Regions from separate parts of the Staphylococcus saprophyticus subsp. saprophyticus ATCC 15305 genome, predicted to be linked through region 4. Evidence: riboswitches for the same ligand, from Rfam matches in the RefSeq annotation. Region 4 holds a riboswitch; each other region holds the start of a gene.
What was found. A riboswitch is a leader RNA that binds a small molecule or an ion and turns the genes downstream of it on or off. The one in region 4 is predicted to bind S-adenosylmethionine.
Positions count from the first base shown of each region.

Region 1: linked by a shared signal. The riboswitch ahead of SSP_RS00060 (homoserine O-acetyltransferase MetX) and the one ahead of SSP_RS01210 (MetQ/NlpA family ABC transporter substrate-binding protein) in region 4 are both predicted to bind S-adenosylmethionine.
Region 2: linked by a shared signal. The riboswitch ahead of SSP_RS09375 (methionine ABC transporter ATP-binding protein) and the one ahead of SSP_RS01210 (MetQ/NlpA family ABC transporter substrate-binding protein) in region 4 are both predicted to bind S-adenosylmethionine.
Region 3: linked by a shared signal. The riboswitch ahead of SSP_RS02810 (Na+/H+ antiporter NhaC family protein) and the one ahead of SSP_RS01210 (MetQ/NlpA family ABC transporter substrate-binding protein) in region 4 are both predicted to bind S-adenosylmethionine.

Region 1 is NC_007350.1:13,136-18,589, reverse strand. Features, by position in the region: gene SSP_RS00070 (DHH family phosphoesterase) at 1-588, opposite strand, end outside; gene SSP_RS00065 (DUF2232 domain-containing protein) at 603-1,529, opposite strand; gene SSP_RS00060 (homoserine O-acetyltransferase MetX) at 1,795-2,763, opposite strand; SAM riboswitch class I at 2,825-2,923, opposite strand; gene SSP_RS00055 (AzlD domain-containing protein) at 3,035-3,364, opposite strand; gene SSP_RS00050 (AzlC family ABC transporter permease) at 3,361-4,062, opposite strand; gene serS (serine--tRNA ligase) at 4,378-5,454, opposite strand, start outside.
Region 2 is NC_007350.1:1,945,224-1,950,677, reverse strand. Features, by position in the region: gene SSP_RS09395 (arsenate reductase family protein) at 113-469, shown strand; gene gcvH (glycine cleavage system protein GcvH) at 642-1,022, shown strand; gene SSP_RS09385 (toprim domain-containing protein) at 1,288-1,680, shown strand; gene SSP_RS09380 (thioredoxin family protein) at 1,677-1,976, shown strand; SAM riboswitch class I at 2,031-2,138, shown strand; gene SSP_RS09375 (methionine ABC transporter ATP-binding protein) at 2,228-3,253, shown strand; gene SSP_RS09370 (methionine ABC transporter permease) at 3,246-3,941, shown strand; gene SSP_RS09365 (MetQ/NlpA family ABC transporter substrate-binding protein) at 3,965-4,780, shown strand; gene SSP_RS09360 (hypothetical protein) at 5,149-5,454, opposite strand, start outside.
Region 3 is NC_007350.1:614,539-619,992, reverse strand. Features, by position in the region: gene SSP_RS02830 (MurR/RpiR family transcriptional regulator) at 1-388, shown strand, start outside; partial or broken gene SSP_RS02825 (IS3 family transposase) at 449-691, opposite strand; gene SSP_RS13365 (helix-turn-helix domain-containing protein) at 610-864, opposite strand; gene SSP_RS02815 (SRPBCC family protein) at 987-1,493, opposite strand; gene SSP_RS02810 (Na+/H+ antiporter NhaC family protein) at 1,857-3,149, opposite strand; SAM riboswitch class I at 3,265-3,365, opposite strand; gene SSP_RS02805 (flavin reductase family protein) at 3,496-4,107, opposite strand; gene SSP_RS02800 (SDR family oxidoreductase) at 4,311-5,192, opposite strand; gene SSP_RS02795 (amidohydrolase) at 5,274-5,454, opposite strand, start outside.
Region 4 is NC_007350.1:273,627-279,080, reverse strand. Features, by position in the region: gene SSP_RS01215 (L-lactate dehydrogenase) at 137-1,069, opposite strand; gene SSP_RS01210 (MetQ/NlpA family ABC transporter substrate-binding protein) at 1,113-1,931, opposite strand; SAM riboswitch class I at 2,021-2,127, opposite strand; gene SSP_RS01205 (CPBP family intramembrane glutamic endopeptidase) at 2,273-3,028, opposite strand; gene panE (2-dehydropantoate 2-reductase) at 3,242-4,159, shown strand; gene SSP_RS01195 (HTH domain-containing protein) at 4,254-4,769, opposite strand; gene SSP_RS01190 (amino acid ABC transporter ATP-binding protein) at 5,113-5,454, opposite strand, start outside.

The sequences.
Region 1 (5,454 bases), 260 kb from region 4:
TGATTTTTGCGTATCATTCATATTTTGGGTAATTTCATCATAATTATCCAAGAATAATGTCGCTATAATTGGTTTAGATGATTCATATAATTCATTTGTATAGACTTCTTTTGTAATGTCGAAGAAATAAAGCACGTGTTCTTTTTCTGAATAACGCACACGATAGTGGTATTCATTTTCATTAATTTCTATTTCTTGTGTTTTTTCTAATTGTTTTAAGATATTAGGATATACTTCGTTGACTGGGTCGGAAATTACATTACGATTTAAACGTTCCGACATAAATCTATTCATCCACTCTATGTTTTCATTTTCATCTAAGATAATCATTCCGATAGGTAGATTTTTAATTGCGAAATTACTACCTTCAGAGATATGACCACTTAAATTGTCCACATAGCTGTCTAATTTTTGTAAAGCTTGTCTTACCATAAATGCTGTCCCTATAATAATAATCACTAATACAATCGTCGCTATACCTGCTACGAGTTGGTTAAAAACAAACCAAACTACAACCAGCGCAATTGCCGTGAGCGTCATAATTACAAATGGTAAAATCAACGCTTTTTTAGTGGATTGACGGTTCATTCTTCCACCTCAAATCATTTTTTAATGATACTTTTTAAGTTAAAACATAAATCGATTACACCCAGGAGACTTACAATATGTGTTAATGGCATTAAAATTGTCCCTATAACCATTAGTAACACAGTAAGTACGAGTGGCATTGATTTTGCTTTGCCGAAAAAGTGAATAACACTTAACCCCTGAATATACATACATAATGATAACACAATTTCAAAGTTTAAAACGATACTTTGGAAAGTACCAGCTTGGCTTGCAAACATAACACAAATCAAGACAATAATATATATCCATAATAATGAACGGCTCATCTGCCAAGCATATAATGGTTTAAATATTGGTGTAGCGATTTTGAATTTACGTAAAATTGGAAAAGTAATAATTAAATTGATTAAAATAAGTAGAAAAACTGCAATGATTACCATACTTGGTAACTGAACTGCCAATTGACGGAATCCCTCTTCGAGCATTTGTTTATACTCGTTACCAACTGAAGCACCTGAAATAACCTGATGCATTTGATCTTTTATTGGGTTCATTAAAACTGTCGCGCTTGGTATCTTATCAAACGTTTGCAGTCCCATAAATGCAATTAATGAAATCATACTAATATATGTAGTCGTTATATATAGTATACGTTCTTTAGATGTTCTTTCTTTTAATAATTGGCCAACAACGAAACTCGTAATGAGCACGAGGACCATGATACTTAATACAAATATATTACCCAGTAAAGTTGTTAATACAACCGTTACGACAGCTGTCAATCCGAATGATTCAATTGATTTATGCCATAAGATAATGCCAGGAATTGTCGCAAACGCGCTCAATACAAGACCAAGCGGTGGTAATATATGCAAAGCCAAAGCGACTACGATTAGCGTTAGAATACTAAGCACAGTTGCTTTAGGATATATTTTAGAAAACAAATTCGCCACTCCCATACTATTTTTGACTATACCCTTTATTTTAACCTCTTTAAAACTTTTATACAATTATTGGCAACCCATTTTATATAGAAGTTCTATTCAGAAAATACACCTTCACTATAATCCTTAGAAATCATTGTTATATATCAATCGCTTCTTCACTAACAACAACTTATTTATATTTCACACAAAAATAGGATGTAACCAACTTGTTTCTCACCTCTATTTAGTAGTAAGAAGACAACCGGCACATCCCAAAAATTAAATCTATTTAGTTAGTTCATTTACGTTTGATTTTATAGACTTTTAAAAAGTGATATAGATTCGGCGCCCAATCATTGAAGTTAAGTAAAAATCCATCATGTCCTACATTGTCAGGAACGAAAAAATGTTTATGAAATTTAAAGCGCTCGCCGACTGCTCGAACAAGGTCATCAGGATAAAGTAAGTCATCGGTAAAGCCCATTGTCATAACCTTCGTATCTAAATTACGGAATACTTCATCCACATCATCACGTCCTCTATCGACATCATGACTATCCAAGACATCCAGCAGTGTTAAATAACATGCGTAATCAAAATGATTCATAAACTTATCACCTTGATGTTTTTGATAGGCGACAACTTGATCTGGTGAAAAGCGCTTATCGTAACTTTTAGATGATCGATAAGTTAAGAAACCCAATTGTCTAGCGATACTCATACCATTTTTAGGATCTAAATGAATGGCTTGCCTCGCTATCTCGTTAAACGCTCGACTGTAGGATGATGTTTTATCCGTTGCAGCAAGTATAACGGCTTTATCGACATTAAATTTGCGATTATATAATAATTCAATCGCTTGCATGCCTCCTAAAGAACCACCAATGAGAATATTAATGTGTTCAAATCCTAACGTTTCTATGCCTATTTCAATTGCACGTACAATGTCTCTTAACGTGAGCGTTTGAGGGAAATCAGCATCTGTTAATGCCGAACTTGAACCATACGGACTACCAATTACATTAAAAGTTAAAAATTGATAATCATTGATGGGCATATAGCCCCCATCAATGATACCTCTCCACCATCCTGGTTGATCATTTGTCCCATATGTTAAATGGTTACCTGTCAAAGCGTGACAGACAACAACTAAAGGTTGTCCTTTCAACCCCACATGTTCATAGCGTAGTTTCAAATTAGATATGAGTTCTCCAGATTCCGTTGTAAAAGGCCCTAATTCTAAAGTATCTACCGTATAATTCGTCATGATTTCCCTCCTACTTAATAAAAAACTTCTCACTCATATAACATAAGTAAGAAGTTATAATTACTTATCATTCGAGTGTATCGTTGGTTTTAGCACCGTACTACACAGCCGGTTGCTGAAGCATCACTGGGCCAAGTCCCTCAGCTTCTCGAAATAAGATTTGATTTTAATTGTATAAAACGAAAGTATGACAGACTAAAAATTGGAAATATCATAATTTTCTAATTATTCTAATTCTAACGGATATCCTGTGTTTCATCAATGATATTCTTTAAAAAACCCATCTCAACAATGCCATAATAATAATCCCACTTAAAATCGTTATCGTTAAACTTCTTGAAACGATGGCAACTACAATCGTAGGTATCATCGTTATCAAAAATGGCATATTGATTGTGTATCCCATTACGCCCTCTTGTTGAACCAAGACACCATCAATAATCAACGCTGTAAACAATGTAATTGGGATAAAAGAGAGCCATTTGACTACACGTTCAGATAAATGAACTTTAGAAATCATCACAAACGGTATAATTCGAGTCAACCATGTCACAATTCCGCATAAAATAATAATCGTTAACATATGTATCGTTGTCGTCATCGTTCCATCACCACCCCAAGTGCTGCCGTTATTGTAGAAGCTAAAATAATCGCTAAATATGATGGCATAAATAAACTTAATCCCAACATCATCACAATGACACAAATAATCAGAACTAAGTAAATCTTAACTTTTGAGCGCCTGATTGATTCAAATTGGGAGACGGCAAGAAAAATAAACATAGCCGTTATTGCAAAGTCTAAGCCTAATACGTCTGGGTCATGGATGTATTTACCAAATAAAGCACCAATAATACATGCAATCGTCCAAAAAACATAAGCCGTTATATTCAAACCGTGTAGCCATCGATCATTAATTTTTTCGCCTTTTAGATGTGGTGTCACTGCAACCCCAAATGTTTCATCTGTTACCAATGTTGCCAACCCAATTCTATTTAGTAAACTATAATCTTTATAGCTTGGTGCAAGTGTCATACTTAATAAGAACATCCTAGAATTGACGATGAACGCAGTTAATACAATTGCGGATATAGGTGTACCTGCAATAACAAGCGCGCAAATTATAAATTGTGCTGCGCCTGCGTATACAAGCAAACACAGTAAAATAATTTCCAACAAGCTAAATCCTGAAGCAACTGCAACAATTCCAAATGATAAACCCACACCTGCGTATCCTAACAAGGTAGGAATACACGCTTTGACACCTTGTTTAAATGTTACATGCGCTTCATTTTCCATACACACCCACCCTCTCATGGCACTTCAAAAATAATATATCAATTCTAATACAACTGATTCTAAATGCGCAATATCTTTAGACATCCGTTTGTGTGAGGTTAGACTAACGATTGTCTTAAAAAGCTTAAAACACGTTGTTTATATTTCTCTGAATTTTTAGAAATAATTAAGACATACCTCTAAAATATATCTGAATTCCGCCTAATCATATTTGCTATTTTATACTTTTTACACCTCCCCTACCCTTTCGATAGTGCACAAAAAAACGCATAGGACCTATTGTCGCTACGCGTTTTTAGCATTACTTTCAGTTTTTTATTTAGTCGGACGGATGACTGTTTTACCACCCATAAATGGAACTAACACTTCTGGAATTGTAACTGAGCCATCTTCATTTTGGTAGTTCTCAACGATAGCTGCAAAGGTACGACCTACAGCTAACCCGCTACCATTTAAAGTATGCGCTAATTCTGGTTTCGCATTTTTATCGCGTTTGAAGCGAATGTTTGAACGACGTGCTTGGAAATCTGTAATATTTGAACAAGAGCTGATTTCTTTATAATCGTTATAGCTTGGTAACCAAACTTCTAAATCATATGTTTTACTTGAACCAAAACCAATATCTCCTGTACACAAGATAACACGGCGATATGGTAAACCAAGTTCTTCTAAAATCGCTTCTGCATGATGAGTCATGTCTTCAAGTGCTTGCCAAGAATCTTCAGGTTTTTCAATACGTACCATTTCAACTTTATCAAATTGGTGTAAGCGAATAAGTCCTCGTGTATCACGACCAGCAGATCCAGCCTCACTACGATAACAAGCTGATTGAGCTGTAAATTTAGCTGGTAATACGTCAGGTGCAATGATTTCATTGCGGTAATAATTCGTTAATGGCACTTCTGCAGTTGGAATGGTATAAAGACCTTCTTTTTCTACTTTAAATAAGTCTTCTTCAAATTTTGGAAGTTGACCTGTACCATACATAGAATCGGCATTAACTAATTGTGGTACCATCATTTCCGTATAGCCATGTTGTGTCGTATGTTTCGTAATCATGTAGTTCATTAACGCTCTCTCTAATTGTGCACCGTCACCTGTCAAGAATACGAATCTCGCACCAGAGACTTTAGCTGCTCTTTCAAAATCAACCATCTCTAACTCTTCTACTAAATCCCAGTGTGCTTTATCTTCAAATTCAAAAGTTCTAGGTGTACCCCAACGTTTAACTTCTATATTATCTTCATCCGTAGCACCTTCTGGTACATCGTCGTGAATGATATTTGGAATACGAGACAATTTATCATTAAGGTCAACATCTACTTGATTTAAAGTATCATCTAGTACTTTAATTTCATCACCTAGATTACGCATAGCTGCGATTGCATCGTC
Region 2 (5,454 bases), 840 kb from region 4:
TACCATTATAACGGACGATTGTATGTTATAAAAAAAATCAGCTTATTAATTAGAGCGTTTTTGTAACAAATTTGATATATTAGTGATAACTAGTTATAGGAGGTACAGAATCATGATAAAATTTTACCAATATCCTAATTGTACAACTTGTAAAAAAGCAGCTAAATTTTTACAAGATTACGGTGTGAGTTTTGAACCCATAGATATCGTACAGCATACACCAACTAAAAATGAGTTTAAAGAAATACTAGAAGTAACTGATATCGATATTAATAAATTGTTCAATACGCATGGCGCTAAATATCGTGAATTAGGTTTAAAAGATAAACTTAAAGATTTAACAGATGATGAAAAGTTAGATTTATTATCTGCCAATGGCATGTTGGTTAAAAGACCGCTAGCGATTTCAGGTGACAAAGTAACTGTTGGATTTAAAGAAGACGAATATAAAGCAACTTGGTTGTCATAAAATAATAAAGGTGATTAAATTACGTTGGACTATTATTTTGACAAAATAATGAAAACGCTTTACCGGTGTTTTTCGAAAACATTATAATAATTTAAAGATGCCATTAAATAGTTGATTGTATGCTATTCATATGGCATCATTAATATGTAAAAACATTTAGGAGGGGATTCTCGTGGCAGTACCGAGTGAATTAAAATATTCTAAAGAACATGAGTGGGTAAAAGTTGAAGGTAATACAGTAACAATTGGTATCACTGAATATGCACAAGGTGAACTTGGCGATATCGTATTCGTTGAATTACCAGAAGTTGATGATGAAATTAATGAAGGCGACACGTTTGGTAGTGTTGAGTCCGTAAAAACAGTTTCAGAACTTTATGCGCCAGTATCAGGTAAAGTTTTAGAATCTAATGAAGAACTAGAAGACAGTCCAGAATTCGTAAATGAATCACCTTACGAAAAAGCTTGGATGGTAAAAGTTGAATTAAGTGACGAAAGTCAATTAGAGGAATTAATGTCAGCAGAACAATATTCTGAAATGATTGGTGAATAATATTACATAGAACTCCATGATATAACTATCTTGGAGTTTTTATTTTACCTTTTTTTATCTATATTCAAATGAGACTAATCAAAAAATTGTTAAGACTTTGTAAATGCAGACGTAGTCATTTGTTGTAGGTAAGTGTATTTAGCTGACAAAAATGGATTGCCATAATAAGATGAAATTAGAAAACTGTAAAGGATGTTTATGGTCACTCAGTATTGTGAAGAACTAAATAGAGAAATTTACTATCAACATTTAGAGGGTGGATGTCATGGCGATACTAAACCAAGTAATTATTGTAGAAGGAAAGTCAGACAAAAAGCGGGTAAAACAAGTAATCGATCAACCAATCGATATTATTTGTACTAATGGTACGATGGGTGTCGATAAAATTGATGAAATGATTGATACATTATACGATAAACAAGTGTATATACTTGTCGATGCCGATGATGAAGGTGAAAAAATTCGAAAATGGTTTAAACGATATTTAAGTGAAAGTAGACATATAAGAATAGATAAACAATATTGTGAGGTTGCACGTTGTCCTAAACGATATTTATCCAGAGTGCTTGAAAAGCATGGGTTTACGGTAAAGGATGAAGAAAAAGTAGCTAAAGCGAAATTGGATTATATAGCTGAAAGGGTAAGTTTATTAACATGAAGGTAACAAATCAACAACGCGTCAATATAGATGAACATATAAATCAGGAAAAATATCTTATATTTGGATACACACCGACATGTGGTACCTGTAAAGTTTCTGAAAGAATGTTAGACATTGCTAATGAAATATTAAAATTACCAATTACTAAAATCGATTTGAATTTTCATCCAGATTTTAGTCAGGAACATGAAATACAATCTGTACCTGTGTTGATGTTGATGTCAAAAGGTGAAGAGCAAAAAAGAATTTACGCATTTCAATCCGTCCCTAATTTGTTAGAAAATTTAAAATAATTATTGACGAATCATTAGTGCGATGGTAGGATTAAAAATAATTAAATAACGAAACTCTTATCACGAGAGGTGGAGGGATGTGCCCTTTGAAGCCCGGCAACCGTCTGTAACAGAAATGGTGCCAATTCACATAAAGTTCATAGAAACTTTAGAAGATGAGAGAAGCAAACGTTGCTTTCTCTATTCTTCAATGAACATAGGGAAAGCATTTTTTATTTAATTGAAACAAAGCAATACGAGGAGGCAACAGAATGATTGAGTTAAATCAAATAGTCAAAAGGTACAAAACGAAAAAACAGGACGTACTTGCTGTAGATCATGTTGATTTAAGTATTCAATCAGGCTCAATTTTTGGTGTTGTTGGTTTTTCAGGTGCGGGGAAAAGTACATTAATAAGACTTTTAAATCATCTTGAGCAACCAACATCAGGAGACGTTATTATAGATGGTGACACTATAGGTAAGCTATCAAAATCGGACTTAAGAAAAAAACGTCAAAAAGTGAGTATGATTTTTCAACATTTCAATTTATTATGGTCACGTACTGTATTAAACAATATTACATTCCCATTAGAAATCGCAGGGATTTCACGACAAGAAGCCAAGCAACGTGCGCTTGAGTTAGTGGAATTGGTCGGATTGAAAGGGAGAGAAGATGCTTATCCTTCAGAATTATCAGGTGGGCAAAAACAACGTGTGGGTATTGCGAGAGCATTAGCTAACGAACCATCTGTATTATTATGTGATGAAGCGACAAGTGCATTAGATCCACAGACAACAGATGAAATCTTAGAACTATTATTGAAAATAAAAGAAGAAAGAAACTTAACCATCGTTATTATTACACATGAAATGCATGTCATTAGACGTATTTGCGATGAAGTTGCAGTAATGGAAAATGGTAAAGTGATAGAACAAGGCAAAGTTTCAAGTGTATTCGAAAATCCACAACACGATGTGACAAAACGCTTTGTGAAGGATGACTTAAATGATGACTTCGACGAATCAATTAGTGAACTCGTGTCACTTAATGAAAATGATTACGTTGTGCGTTTGAATTTTACTGGGAACAACGCAACGGAACCATTAGTGTCATACATAACGAAGACACACAATTTAGATGTCAATATTTTGGAAGCTAATATTAAACATACAAAAGACGGTTCTATCGGATTTTTAATCATACAATTTGCCGTTGCAAATTCAGAAAAATTTGAAAAATTCAAAAATGATTTAGAGGCACAACATGTATCTGTGGAGGTGGTTAAACATGGGTAATTCATTAAGCGATATCCTCCGAGAAATGTTTACAATGCCAAACGTAAGCTGGGAAGAAGTTTGGGTTGCAACATATGAAACCATCTATATGACGGTAATAGCAACAATATTTGCATTTGTTTTAGGAATTATTTTAGGTGTCTTGCTCTTTTTATCAGCTAAAAGTAAGTCACCAGTCGCTAGAGTATTTTATAGCATTGTTTCATTCATTGTGAATTTATTCAGAGCGATTCCGTTTATCATTTTAATCTTATTGTTAATTCCATTTACAAGTTTAGTATTAGGCACAATCAGTGGTCCTACAGGTGCATTGCCAGCATTAATCATCAGTGCAGCACCATTCTATGCAAGATTAGTGGAAATCGCATTTAAAGAAATTGATAAAGGTGTAATCGAATCGGCTTGGTCAATGGGAGCGAGTACTTGGACTGTAGTGAGAAAAGTACTTTTACCAGAAGCAATGCCAGCATTAGTATCTGGCATCACAGTGACAGCCATCGCATTAGTTGGTTCTACAGCAGTTGCAGGTGTCATCGGTGCAGGTGGTTTAGGTAACTTAGCTTATTTAACAGGATTCACACGTAATCAAAATGATGTCATATTTGTTTCAACTATTTTAATACTTATTATTGTGTTCATTATTCAATTTATTGGTGATTGGGCAACAAATAAAATTGATAAAAGATAAATTCATAAAGGGGAGATTTTTATATGAAAAAGTTATTAAGTTTAGCTTCGGTCGTTGTGCTTGCGCTTGTTCTAGCTGCATGTGGTAACGGTGGTGGCGGTAAAGATAAGACGATTACTGTTGGTGCTTCACCAGCGCCACACGCTGAAATTCTTGAAAAAGCAAAACCGTTATTAAAAGATAAAGGTTATGATTTAAAGATTAAAACAATCAATGATTATACAACACCTAATAAATTATTAGATAAAGGAGAAATTGACGCAAATTTCTTCCAACATACACCTTACTTAAACACTGAGAAAAAAGATAAAGGCTATAAGATTGAATCTGCAGGTAATGTTCATTTAGAACCTATGGCCGTATATTCTAAAAAATATAAAAGTTTAAAAGATTTACCTAAAGGTGCTACTGTCTATGTTTCAAATAATCCTGCTGAAGAAGGTCGTTTCTTAAAATTCTTCCAAGACGCTGGACTTATTAAAATTAAAAAAGGTGTTAAAATTGAAGATGCTAAATTTGATGATATTGTAGAAAATAAAAAAGATATCAAATTTAACAATAAACAATCAGCAGAATATTTACCAAAAATTTATCAAAAGGAAGATGCAGATGCCGTCATCATTAACTCTAACTTTGCCATTGATCAAAAATTAAGCCCTAAAGATGATTCTATTGTCTTAGAAAAAGCGAAAGATAATCCATATGCAAACCTAATTGCAGTTAAAGATGGACATAAAGACGATAAAAAAATCAAAGCTTTAATGGATGTATTACAATCTAAAGAAATTAAAGATTACATCAACGATCATTACGATGGTGCGGTTGTACCAGCAAAATAATATTGAATTAATTAACAAACCCTTTAACTCCAATAGTTAAAGGGTTGTTTTTGTGTCTAGGATATTGTAAAAGGGCATTATTTAAAACTACAACTACAAAGTAAAAGACGAGTGTTAGTTATTTTTTACGTTCCACACGTAAACAAAGCATAGTTACTATACGCTTGTTTTTCGTTATTATTACTAAACGCGCTATAGTTTGAAGTATTTGTGATATAGAAAAGCTCAAATGAATGGCTAAATTTAATTTTAATGTCTTTCAAAAAATTTGATATTTGGAAACTAATATTAAATTTTGCTCTGTAATGTTCATTAATTTCTAAAATTTAAATACCAATTAAAAACACTTTAGTTTTTCAATTTTTAAATCAAATTAACCATTGGAAACTTTGTATAATGTCTTTACTTAAATTAAATGAGTTCGGTTGATGCTTTAATCGTTTTTTATATAATTTGCCTGCATCTTCTTCTTTGATTAGGATGTCCATACCAGCTTTTGTTACTAAAATGGAAGAAAATTGAATAATAAGTATGTCGGAATCTAAATAAATAATACGCCACTTGCTAGAGAAACATCGTAACAATCCTTTGCCTGTCCAAGTAAATTGATCGTCCTTTAATTTATCGTAACCTAAGATAGATTTTGTTTTGTATTTTGTTTGATACTGTACTTT
Region 3 (5,454 bases), 340 kb from region 4:
GAATGTTGCTCAAGAAGCACAACGGATTTTATTAACAATTCATAAGAATATTATTGTCCTACATGATGTTCATGAATTTAAAATGGTCTTAAATAAAGCAACACCGAAAGATATCTTTTTTATCATTTCGCTTTCCGGAGAAACAACGCAACTTTCAGATATCACTAATTTACTGCAACTGCGTCAAAAATACTTTTTCTCAGTAACTACATTGAAAGATAACACGCTAGCACAAAAAGCAAATTATAATATCTATGTTTCGAGTAATACGTTTTATCTCGTAGATGGTATAGATTACTCTAGCTTTATCAGTTATCATATCTTTTTCGAAACATTGCTACGGAAATATAATGAACGCCAAGAAAAAGGCGAACTCAACACACACTAAAAAAAGGACTTACAAGCAATCAATTCATTTTGTACTGAACCCCAAAAGTTGTACTTTGGTTTAGTGTAATATTTCAAAGGTTTGTTTCCTAAAATTTTTAGGAGACAAGCCTTTGAATTTTGATTTAATTCTTTCATCATTATAAAAAATAATATAGTTTTGAATAGCTAGCTCCAATTGATAAAAATGATCAAATTTTTCTCCATAAAACATTTCTTGCTTCAATAATCCAAAAAAGTTTTCCATAACTGAATTTTCGAGACAATTTCCCTTTCTTGACATACTTTGAAACACTTTATTTTCAATCGTTTACTTAACCCTTCGGGTCCAAATTCTTTATATTGTGTAACCCACCTTTCGATTAAACTTTTATTCGATATTTCATATTTCTTTGTTAATGCTCTATAACCTAATAAACTATTCAAATATTCTTGAACTACCTTTAATTTAAATTCATATTTGTAATGTTTGCCCATAAAAAATACACCCCTAAAAGTTAGATTTTTAGTCCAACTTTTGGGGTGCACATCATTCATTTAGCATGCTTGTAAGTCCTTTTTTTATTTGTATTAAAATGATATTTTGTCGTTTTTTATAATTATAATTCCGCTTCAAATGTTTCTAATGCAATTTGTAGTTTATCAAATAACATTTCAAAACCATGTGCAGTAGAATCATGGTATTCTTTTTTCTTTTGCTTATATTCTAATGTTGTAAGTCTACGTTCTCTAGGAACATACGCAGTATAATTGAAAATCATTTGTGTGATGCCAGGTTCTCTTTCGAATATTTCAACTTCTATCGTATCTTCAGAATCACTTAGCTCTGGCATACCTATGGTCATTACAATATATTCAAAAGGCGTTAACGTACGATATGATCCTTGAATTTTATTTTCTTTGCCTTTTCTTACATCAATAATCGTATAGTTTCCATTTTGTTCAGCATCTACTTGGATTGATTTATTTGTTCTTTCTGTTGTCATAAACCATTGTTTAAGAAAACGTTCATCTGTCCACGCTTGATATAACAATTCTGGTTCAACTTTAAATAATCGTTCAAGACGTATCTCAACATTTTCATTCTCTACATTATATTTAGCCACGATGGATTGTTCACCTACTTTCACTCTTATTTCTATTCTAACGCATTATACAAGACTTCTAAACTATAATCATGCGAAATATGAGTGGTTTGTATGATTTTATCAAACTTTCAACAACTTTATTTTATCGTTAATAGTCAGTAAACGTCAAAATTTTGCATTCTTAAATCTTTAACAATTAGGATTAAACTTAATAAAGCATCGTGTACTACGCCGTTAGTCTATACTTAAAAAAGAGAGTCAGAAATCAAATGATACATAAGATTCCGCACTCTCTCAATTTATATTAAACTTAACAATTTTGCATGACGACTGTTAATCATCCATACATATGAAATATTCACTTCACATGATTGTTAGGGTTTATTTCTTGTCCAATCTCGGCAATCTAAAGGCGATAGCAATCAGACCACAAATCCCTAATATCATCGGATAAATCGCATACGGTACCAATTCAAACGGTGATATAGATGCCACACCTGCTGCTGCAATAAGCTGTGGACTATACGGTAATAGTCCTTGGAAACAGCTTGCAAACATATCTAGAATACTTGCTGATTTACGCGGATCTACACCATATTCATCTGAAATGTCTTTAGCTAATGGCCCTGCCATTAATATAGAAATCGTATTATTAGCAGTTGAAATATCGGCCACACTCACTAAGCCAGCAATTCCTAGTTCTGCGCCACGCTTAGATTTCACTCTATTACGCACAAAATTAAGTAACCATGTAATACCACCATTGTGTTGTATCAATGCCACTAGACCACCAATTAATAGTGCAATAATGGCAATATCCTCCATGCCAATAATCCCTTTAGAAATAGAGCTTAATAACCCAATCCAATCAAAGGTACCATAAAATAAACCTATAATTGCTGAAAGTATAATACCGCCAATAAGTACAATAATAACGTTGACGCCGAATAATGCGAGTATGAGTACAAATAAATAAGGTACTACTTTTATAAGATCATAATCGTAGCTCTTAGATGCATCAATTTGTGCTCCATTTGTTAAAAACCAAAGTACAATGACAGTAAATATGGCACCAGGTAACACGATTTTGATATTCACCTTAAACTTATCACTCATTTTTGTTTTTTGAGTTCTTACCGCAGCTATCGTTGTATCTGAAATCATTGATAAATTATCACCAAACATCGCCCCACCTACGACCGTCGCCATAGTGATGGCTGCAGAGACATCCGCCTGTTGGCTTAGTCCAAAGCCAACAGGCGCTATAGCTGCTACAGTGCCCACGGATGTACCCATAGAAAGTGACACGAACATACATATCACGAATAAACCTACAATGATTAAATTCTCAGGAATCAAAGATAGTCCCAAATTCACTGTAGATTTTACGCCACCCATATCTTCAGTTGTTTGCGAAAACGCTCCTGCTAATAAGAAAATGAGCATCATTAGTATAATATTGGAATGTCCTGCACCCTTAGTAAAAATTTCAACTTTCTTTTGAAATGATTCTTTTCTATTTAATACAAGTCCCACAATTGTCGCTACTAGTATCGCAACATTTAGGGGCATTGTAGTGAAATCGCCGGTAATGATACCAACACCTAAAAACATACCCACAAAAATAATTAAAGGTATCAGTGCCCATGCATTACCTTTCTTTGTCTCCTCCATACAAAACCAACTTTCCTTTAAGTTCAAACAGAACATCAATTTTTCTACCATTAAATAAACTTACTCAAATAAAAAACTCTTTCCAATTGAAGAAAGAGTAAACTTTGTACATTTATTCTTATCTTCTAGCATAAATGATGCTACTGGAATTGGCACACGCATAATCATGTTGCCGAAGTATCCACAGGCCAGTCCCTCCACTTCTCTTGATAAGTTATTTAATTTATTTTTCACAGTACAATATTAAATTAGTTTCGTCAATTACTGTTTTAAATTCTTGCTTAAACTTTAACAAATCTTAACAATTAGCTGATGAGCTAATGACTTCAGTCTTATCATTTATAAATTACTCTGTTGGTCGATTAATCGTAAATGATTGTCCTAATGCTGCATAATCATTTCCAGCTAAACGTGCCACAGGCGCTAATGCTTGTGCATCTATTTTACTATCATCAAAGTAAACTGCCTCATCAATGTGATACATCACAACCTCACCAATGATTAAATCTGATCCTTCTTGAGCATCGCCTAATGTAACGATTTGATTTAGTTTGCATTCCATTCGAATTTTGGCTTGTTCCACACCTGGTACAGGCACGACTTCTGATTTCACACATGTCAACTGCGTTCTTTCTAATTCATTTAGTGTTCTGTCTATAGGTGCAGCCGTTTTATTTTTTTGTTCTACAGTCATTTCATCTGTAATATGAACTACAAATGAGCCTGTTTCTTCAATATTTAACGATGTATCTTTGCGCTTTCCTTGTGAACGTGCAGTAGAAATCATAATCATAGGAGGTGCGCTGCATACAACATTAAAAAAACTGAACGGTGCAGCATTTAAATTCCCATCTTTATCCTGTGTTGTCACAAATGCAACTGGTCTTGGAATAACACTACCACTTAATAATTTATAATTCTGTTGTTTCGTTAATGTGTTTGCGTTATATTGTTTCATCCACATTTATACTCCTTTTAAAAATAATAAAAAAGCGAGACAGAAACCAAACATTGAATTTGATTTCTCAATCTCGCCCATATAACGTCGGCTATATGACTCATTGTAATATTCGCTTATCAATCTAGAAGTCACAGGGTTTAGATGATACAACTTTAATGTGATTGAATCATCTCCACATTAGCTGTGACGTTTCATATAACCTAGTCTAACTGAGTACCACCTGTCACACCATATACTTGACCTGTTGTATAACTGGATTCTTCAGCTGCCAAGTGTACATATGTGCCTGATAATTCTACAGGTTGACCTGCTCTGCCCAAGACTTCCTTTTGTCCAAAGCTCGGAATTTTAGATTGCGGTTGACCGCCAGAAATTTGTAATGGTGACCAAAATGGTCCTGGCGCAACACAATTCACACGAATGCCTTTCGCACCGAGTTCTTCGGATAGACTTTTCGTTAATGAAATAATCGCAGCTTTTGAAGCAGCATAATCATGTAAAATTGGGCTTGGATTGTAACCTTGAACTGAAGAGGTCAGCGTAATGGTTGCACCAGCTTGTAAATAATCTACTGCTTTTTGAACTGTCCAAAATATTGGATAAACATTCGTCTCAAATGTTTCTGAAAACGAAGCTGTGTCAAAACCTTTTATGCTTTCTCTATATTGTTGATGACCGGCGACGATGGTTACATTGTCTAACCCGCCAAGTTCGTTGTAAGCTGTTTCAACTAAATCGTAATTAAATTGTTCATCTCTAATGTCACCTGGAATTAAGACAGCTTTTCTTCCTGCTGCTTCAATGACTTGTTGTACTTCTTCTGCATCTTGTTGTTCTGCTGGAAGATAATTAATTGCTACATCAGCGCCTTCCTTAGCGTAAGCAATAGCTGCTGCTCTGCCTATAGCTGAGTCTCCACCAGTAACTAACATTTTATAATCATTTAAACGACCATAACCAGTATAGGATGTTTCACCGCAATCAGGCTTTGGATCTAACTTACTTTGTAAACCTGGAACTGGTTGTTCTTGTTTTGGAAAATCTTTATTTGAAAATTTAGTTCTTGGATCTTGACCTGCCATTATGAACACTCCTTAAATTATGAACTAGTTATTAAATACCCAACATTTCTATTGTCTAATACATAATTTAAGTATATTGCCTTAATTTTCATTCAATAATTTTTGTACAAAAGTAACAAAATAGTCAGGTACTTTTTCTAAAATACGTTCATCTGGGTCATATTTTGGATGATGCAAATCATATTCACTATTAGAACCAATAAAGACAAATACACTTGGATACTTATTAGAAAAACCAGAAAAATCTTCGCCAATCGTCAAC
Region 4 (5,454 bases):
CTTCTATTCATCGCTATATTTAAGTATATTGTAGCCATTACCGGATTGATAAACAAGATAAGCATTTATTTTAAATATAAAAAACACGCATTCAAAAGAAAATATCTAATGAATGCGTGTTTGAATGTTTTAATCGCTATTGTTGTGCTGTATGAATCGTTTGTCTAATATATTCATATGCTTCTTTAAGTTCGCGTTCTTCTTCTTTGTCTAATGTTATCGCAAATCTTTGAACAATACCCTTTTTATCTATTAATGTTGGTAAACTAAATGCACCATCTTCTAAGCCATATTCTGAACTCAGGGAAGTCAATGGTGTAATTGTTCTCTGATCCAATGCAATGGACTGTATCAAAAATGATGTCACTTTTGATATCGCTGCGTTGGTCCACCCTTTTTGGTAAAAAACATCCATCGACACTTCGTTGATAATGGACGATATGTGTGACTTATCAATTGCTGGACGGTCACTTAATGCCTCAAATTCCGATAGTTCCATACCATGAATATGCACTTTACTCCACACGGGGATTGCATGTTGACCATGTTCCCCAATGACAAAAGCTTCCACATTATTTGGATCAATTTGATAATGATCGGCTATAATTGTTTTAAATCTTGATGTCTCTAGAGCCGTACCCGTACCAATAATTTTATGGGCTGGGTAATCTATTTGATTTGCAAAGTAAACCATAGAATCTACAGGATTAGATATCAGAATCACAACCGCCTCTTGCGTCACTTCAGCTATTTGGGACATTATGCCCTTAATGATGTCGTGATTTCCTTGCGCTAATAATGTACGGTCACCATTATTTTTATCGGTTGCTTCACTCGCAGCTATGACGATAAAGTCTGCATCCGTTAAGTCTTGATAGACACCGCTACGAATCTTGATATGTGCAGTATTTATCAGTCCTTGCGAGTGAATATGGTCAAGTGCTTCACCACTTGCCACGTCCGCTCTATCATCAATTAAAATAATCTCTGAAAACAAATTCAGTTGCTGTACATCTGTAAGTACTTGCGTACCCACTTTTCCTAAACCAATAATACCTAGCTTAGACATAATCGAATCACCTTCCTCTTCAATCTATATATTACATGATTATTTATTTTTCATACGGAATAACATCTTGTCCATATTTATCAGTTATAAATTTCTTCATCTCTTTAGATTGTAAAACTTTCATAAGTTCTTTGAATTTTTTATCGTTTTTATGTCCTTCTTGTACGGCAACAATATTCGCAAATGGTGATGATTTTCCTTCTATAGCAATTGCATCTTTATGTGGTGTTAGACCATTATCAATCGCATAATTAGAATTCATTATCACTGCTGCGCCTTCTTTACTATTATAAGTTTTAGGTAAGAATTCCGCACCTTGCTTGTTATTAAATTTCAAATCTTTTTTATTTTCTACAATGTCATCAAACTTAGCATCTTCAATACTGACACCTTTTTTAATTTTGATTAAGCCTTTATCAACAAAGAATGACAAGAAACGACCTTCTTCAGCAGGATTGTTTGATACATAAATGGTAGAACCTTTAGGGATATCTTTAATGTCTTTATATTTTTTACTATAAACGCCCATCGGTGTCGTGAACACTTTCCCGGCTTCTTCTATTTTATAATTATGGTCTTTCTTTTCTGCTTTAAGATACGGTGTATGTTGAAATGCATTCGCATCAACATCTCCTTTATCTAATAATTTATTAGGAACCTTATAATCATTAACTGTTTTTATTTTTAAATCATAGCCTTTCTTTTTCATTTCTTCTTTTGCATGTTCAAGTACGACGCCATGGGGCGCTGGCGAAGCAGCAATCGTAATTTCCTTATCCTCTTTTTCACCATTCGATTTACCACATGCTGCTAGTATAATCGTTAACACAAACAATGATCCTAAAATAAACCATTTTCTCATAATACTTTCACTCCTTAAAAATTTGTTTCAACGTACTTATATGTATAAAAAAACTTTCTCTTAATAAATCAAGAGAAAGTTTGCACTTTCTCTCATCTCCAAAAGTTAAATAACTTTTTGTGACTTAGCACCATTTCGAAAAATCGACGGTTGCTGGGTTTCATCGGGCACATCCCTCCACCACTCTTGATAAGAGTCAATCATATTTATGTTTAGTGGTTTAATCCTAGCATTATGCTCAAGATTAGTCAATGAGTTTTTAGAAAATTCTAAACACTAACACGATAAAATATACCTGTCCTTCACAAAGAAGACAGGTATATCACTAAGAATTATGTAAATTACATGATAATCATGAAAATATACGCTAATAAATTATTCAAAGCATGTAACGCAATGGCTACAGCTAAACTACGCTGCGATTTCATATATACATATACAATACCAACTGCTATGGCAAGATACATCACAATTTCTAATGGAGATTTAGCTTCTGTTACATGTAAAGATGCAAACACAATAATTGAAATAACAGACATAACATAGAAATTTAATTTCTTTCCTAATTCGCCAATAATTAAATGTCTAAATAAAAATTCTTCTGTCATTGGTGCAATAATTACAATTGAGAAAAAAGCTAATATGGTTGATACAGGCGTAGCAAACATTTCCTCCACCATTTTGTCATTTTGTGTTTCTTCAAATTTCCAATGTTCTGGTGCGAATGCATTTACTAAATATGGATAAATTTCTTTAAACACTATAATAACGATAAATGTAATGACAATGAGTTTCCAGTGTTGCTTAATATTTTGTAGCCCCTGTTTCCACGATTGTCTAAATGAATGTCTATGGAATAAAATCCATAACGCGAATATAATTATAAAGGCAATCATTTCCATTAATATGCCTGGCGTACCTGAAAAGTTAGCATTAAAGTTAGCGTTATTTTTCCCTTGCGTTTCATTGATTCCAATCATGATTGTTAAGATGACTATAGATAAACAAAAATTACCTATCAAATAAATAAACGGTAGTAGAAAATCTTTCCCTTGCATATCTTTCCACTGATACTTATGATCATTTTTAAACGACATTGGAACCCCTCCATGTTTTTAATTAGTGAACACTTATTACATTGCACAAATTTTATTGTTTTCAAATATATATTTAAAAATAAAATATACTGTCCCAACTACATCTATTGAATTATTTGAAAATTATTTTCATATGCGTATATGCCCCTCAAATGTGGTATATATACATCAATTAACAAATCAACACACATAGCGTATAAGGAGTTGTATTCAATGCGTATATTAGTATTAGGTGCTGGCGGTATCGGAGGCTATTTTGGAGGCAGATTAGCCGAAAGCGGACAGAACGTGACATTCTTAGTAAGACCCAAACGCAAGTCATTTTTAGAAAGAAATGGATTAGCCATCCACAGTGAGCAGGGAGATTATCATTTCAATCCTCAACTCATTACAAAAGACGATCGCGTAGCGCCTTTCGATGTTATTTTACTTTCTTCTAAATCCTATCATTTAGAGCAAGCCATGACAGATTTGAAACCATTTGTCGATGGTCATACTGCCATCATTCCATTATTAAACGGCGTCGCACATATTCCACAATTACAATCTATCTTTGGTAAAGACAAAGTTATGGGTGGCTATTGTGTGATAGAAACAACATTAGATAGTATGGGAGAAATCATACAAACAAGCCCTTTTGATAAACTCTTTTTTGGAGAACTAGATGGAAGTAAAAGTGAACGCGCACAAAAAATTGCACAAGCATTTTCTGAAACAAAGGCAGAATTCAAATTAAGCACTTCAATCGAACAAGGCATGTGGCACAAATATTTAATGATTACTGTGTTATCCAGTATCACAACATTAATGCATGCGCCTATTGGTCCTATTCGAGACAGTGATGGTGGCATTAACTTCGTTCGCTCTTTATACAATGAAGTCGCTTCGATAATGCGTGCACATCGAGCGCCACTCGCAGACGATATTGTATCACAATATATGACATCATTTAATCAGTTATCATACCATTTTAAGACTTCTATGCAACGTGACATGGAAAAAGGATTAAATATTGAAACAGGTCACTTACAAGGTTATTTATTAAACTTAGCCGATACGTACCAAATTGACGCCCCATTACTTAAATGCGTCTACCAAAACCATAAAGTCTATAAAGAAATGCTTAAATAATATAAACAGATCACAAATCTGAAATACAACAGCGCATGTCATCTTTATTATGAGATGACATGCGCTGTTTAAAGTTAAGTCGATAAATGCAATATTATTTTAGTTTTGACATATATTGATAAGCTGTTACGCCATATCGATATTTAAATACCTTATTTAAATGCGCTAAATCTACGAAAGCACATTCTGCTATAGCAAGATAGTCATGCTGCTCTAACCAATTTTGAACGCTTTTCAAATCTTCCACAATCGTTCGTCTTGAAACAGATACGGTGGTCGCAAGCACTTGTGATGATGTCGGCGTATTGGCTTCAAGTAATTTTAACGTTATATATAACAAGCGCTCTTCTTTTGCATAATGTATTGTATGCGTTGTCGATTTATGTGCAAAGCGCTTTAACTGTTCTGGTGTTGTGGTTATTTTGACCCCCTCTTGCTTAGTCCTTTGAATAATTAAACCTAGGTTACTTGCCATATCTTCAATGTATTCAAGATCGTACTGTATCGTTCTTTCTGTAACATTAAAGTGCGTTGCTAAATGATGAATTTGCACAAAAGTTTCACATTCAAGTATGAACATTAAAATATGATACTGTCGCTTACTTAACATATTAGCAACCTCCTCGCCTCTTTATTGTAAACGCTTTCTAAAGATGATAGATGTGTAATCTCTTTCGTCTTTAAATGCGAAAAGTTGCACATCAAATAAAAAAATCATTATATTTTTAAATTATAAAGTTCAAAGTACATATATGATATCGTTTTATAAAAAAAAGCCCGGACATAACTAAATGTCTCGGACTCACCTTATTTAGGCAATCATATATTCTATTGAAAATACATCGCTATCACTTTTAAAAATGCTATTCTTCAGACTGCCTAATCATCCTTGTCAGTATATATAACAAGGCAATCGTTTTATCATAATACTTTCACTAAACTTTCTTTCAACGTTAAACTTCACGAATCATATTTAAAAATCTTTGTAGTTCAGCGCTTTGTGGATGATTAAAGATTTGCTCTGGAGGCCCAGATTCTCCAATTACACCATCATGTATAAATACAATCTTGTTAGATACTTCTTTAGCAAATCGCATTTCATGCGTCACGATAATCATTGTCATACCTTCATTAGCTAGGTCCTTGATGACACGAAGCACATCATTAACGAGTTCTGGATCTAACGCAGACGTAGGTTCATCAAACAGCATTACTTTTGGATTCATGGCTAAAGCTCTAGCAATTGCTACACGTTGCTGTTGCCCTCCAGATAAAGCATTCGGTCTTTGATCTTT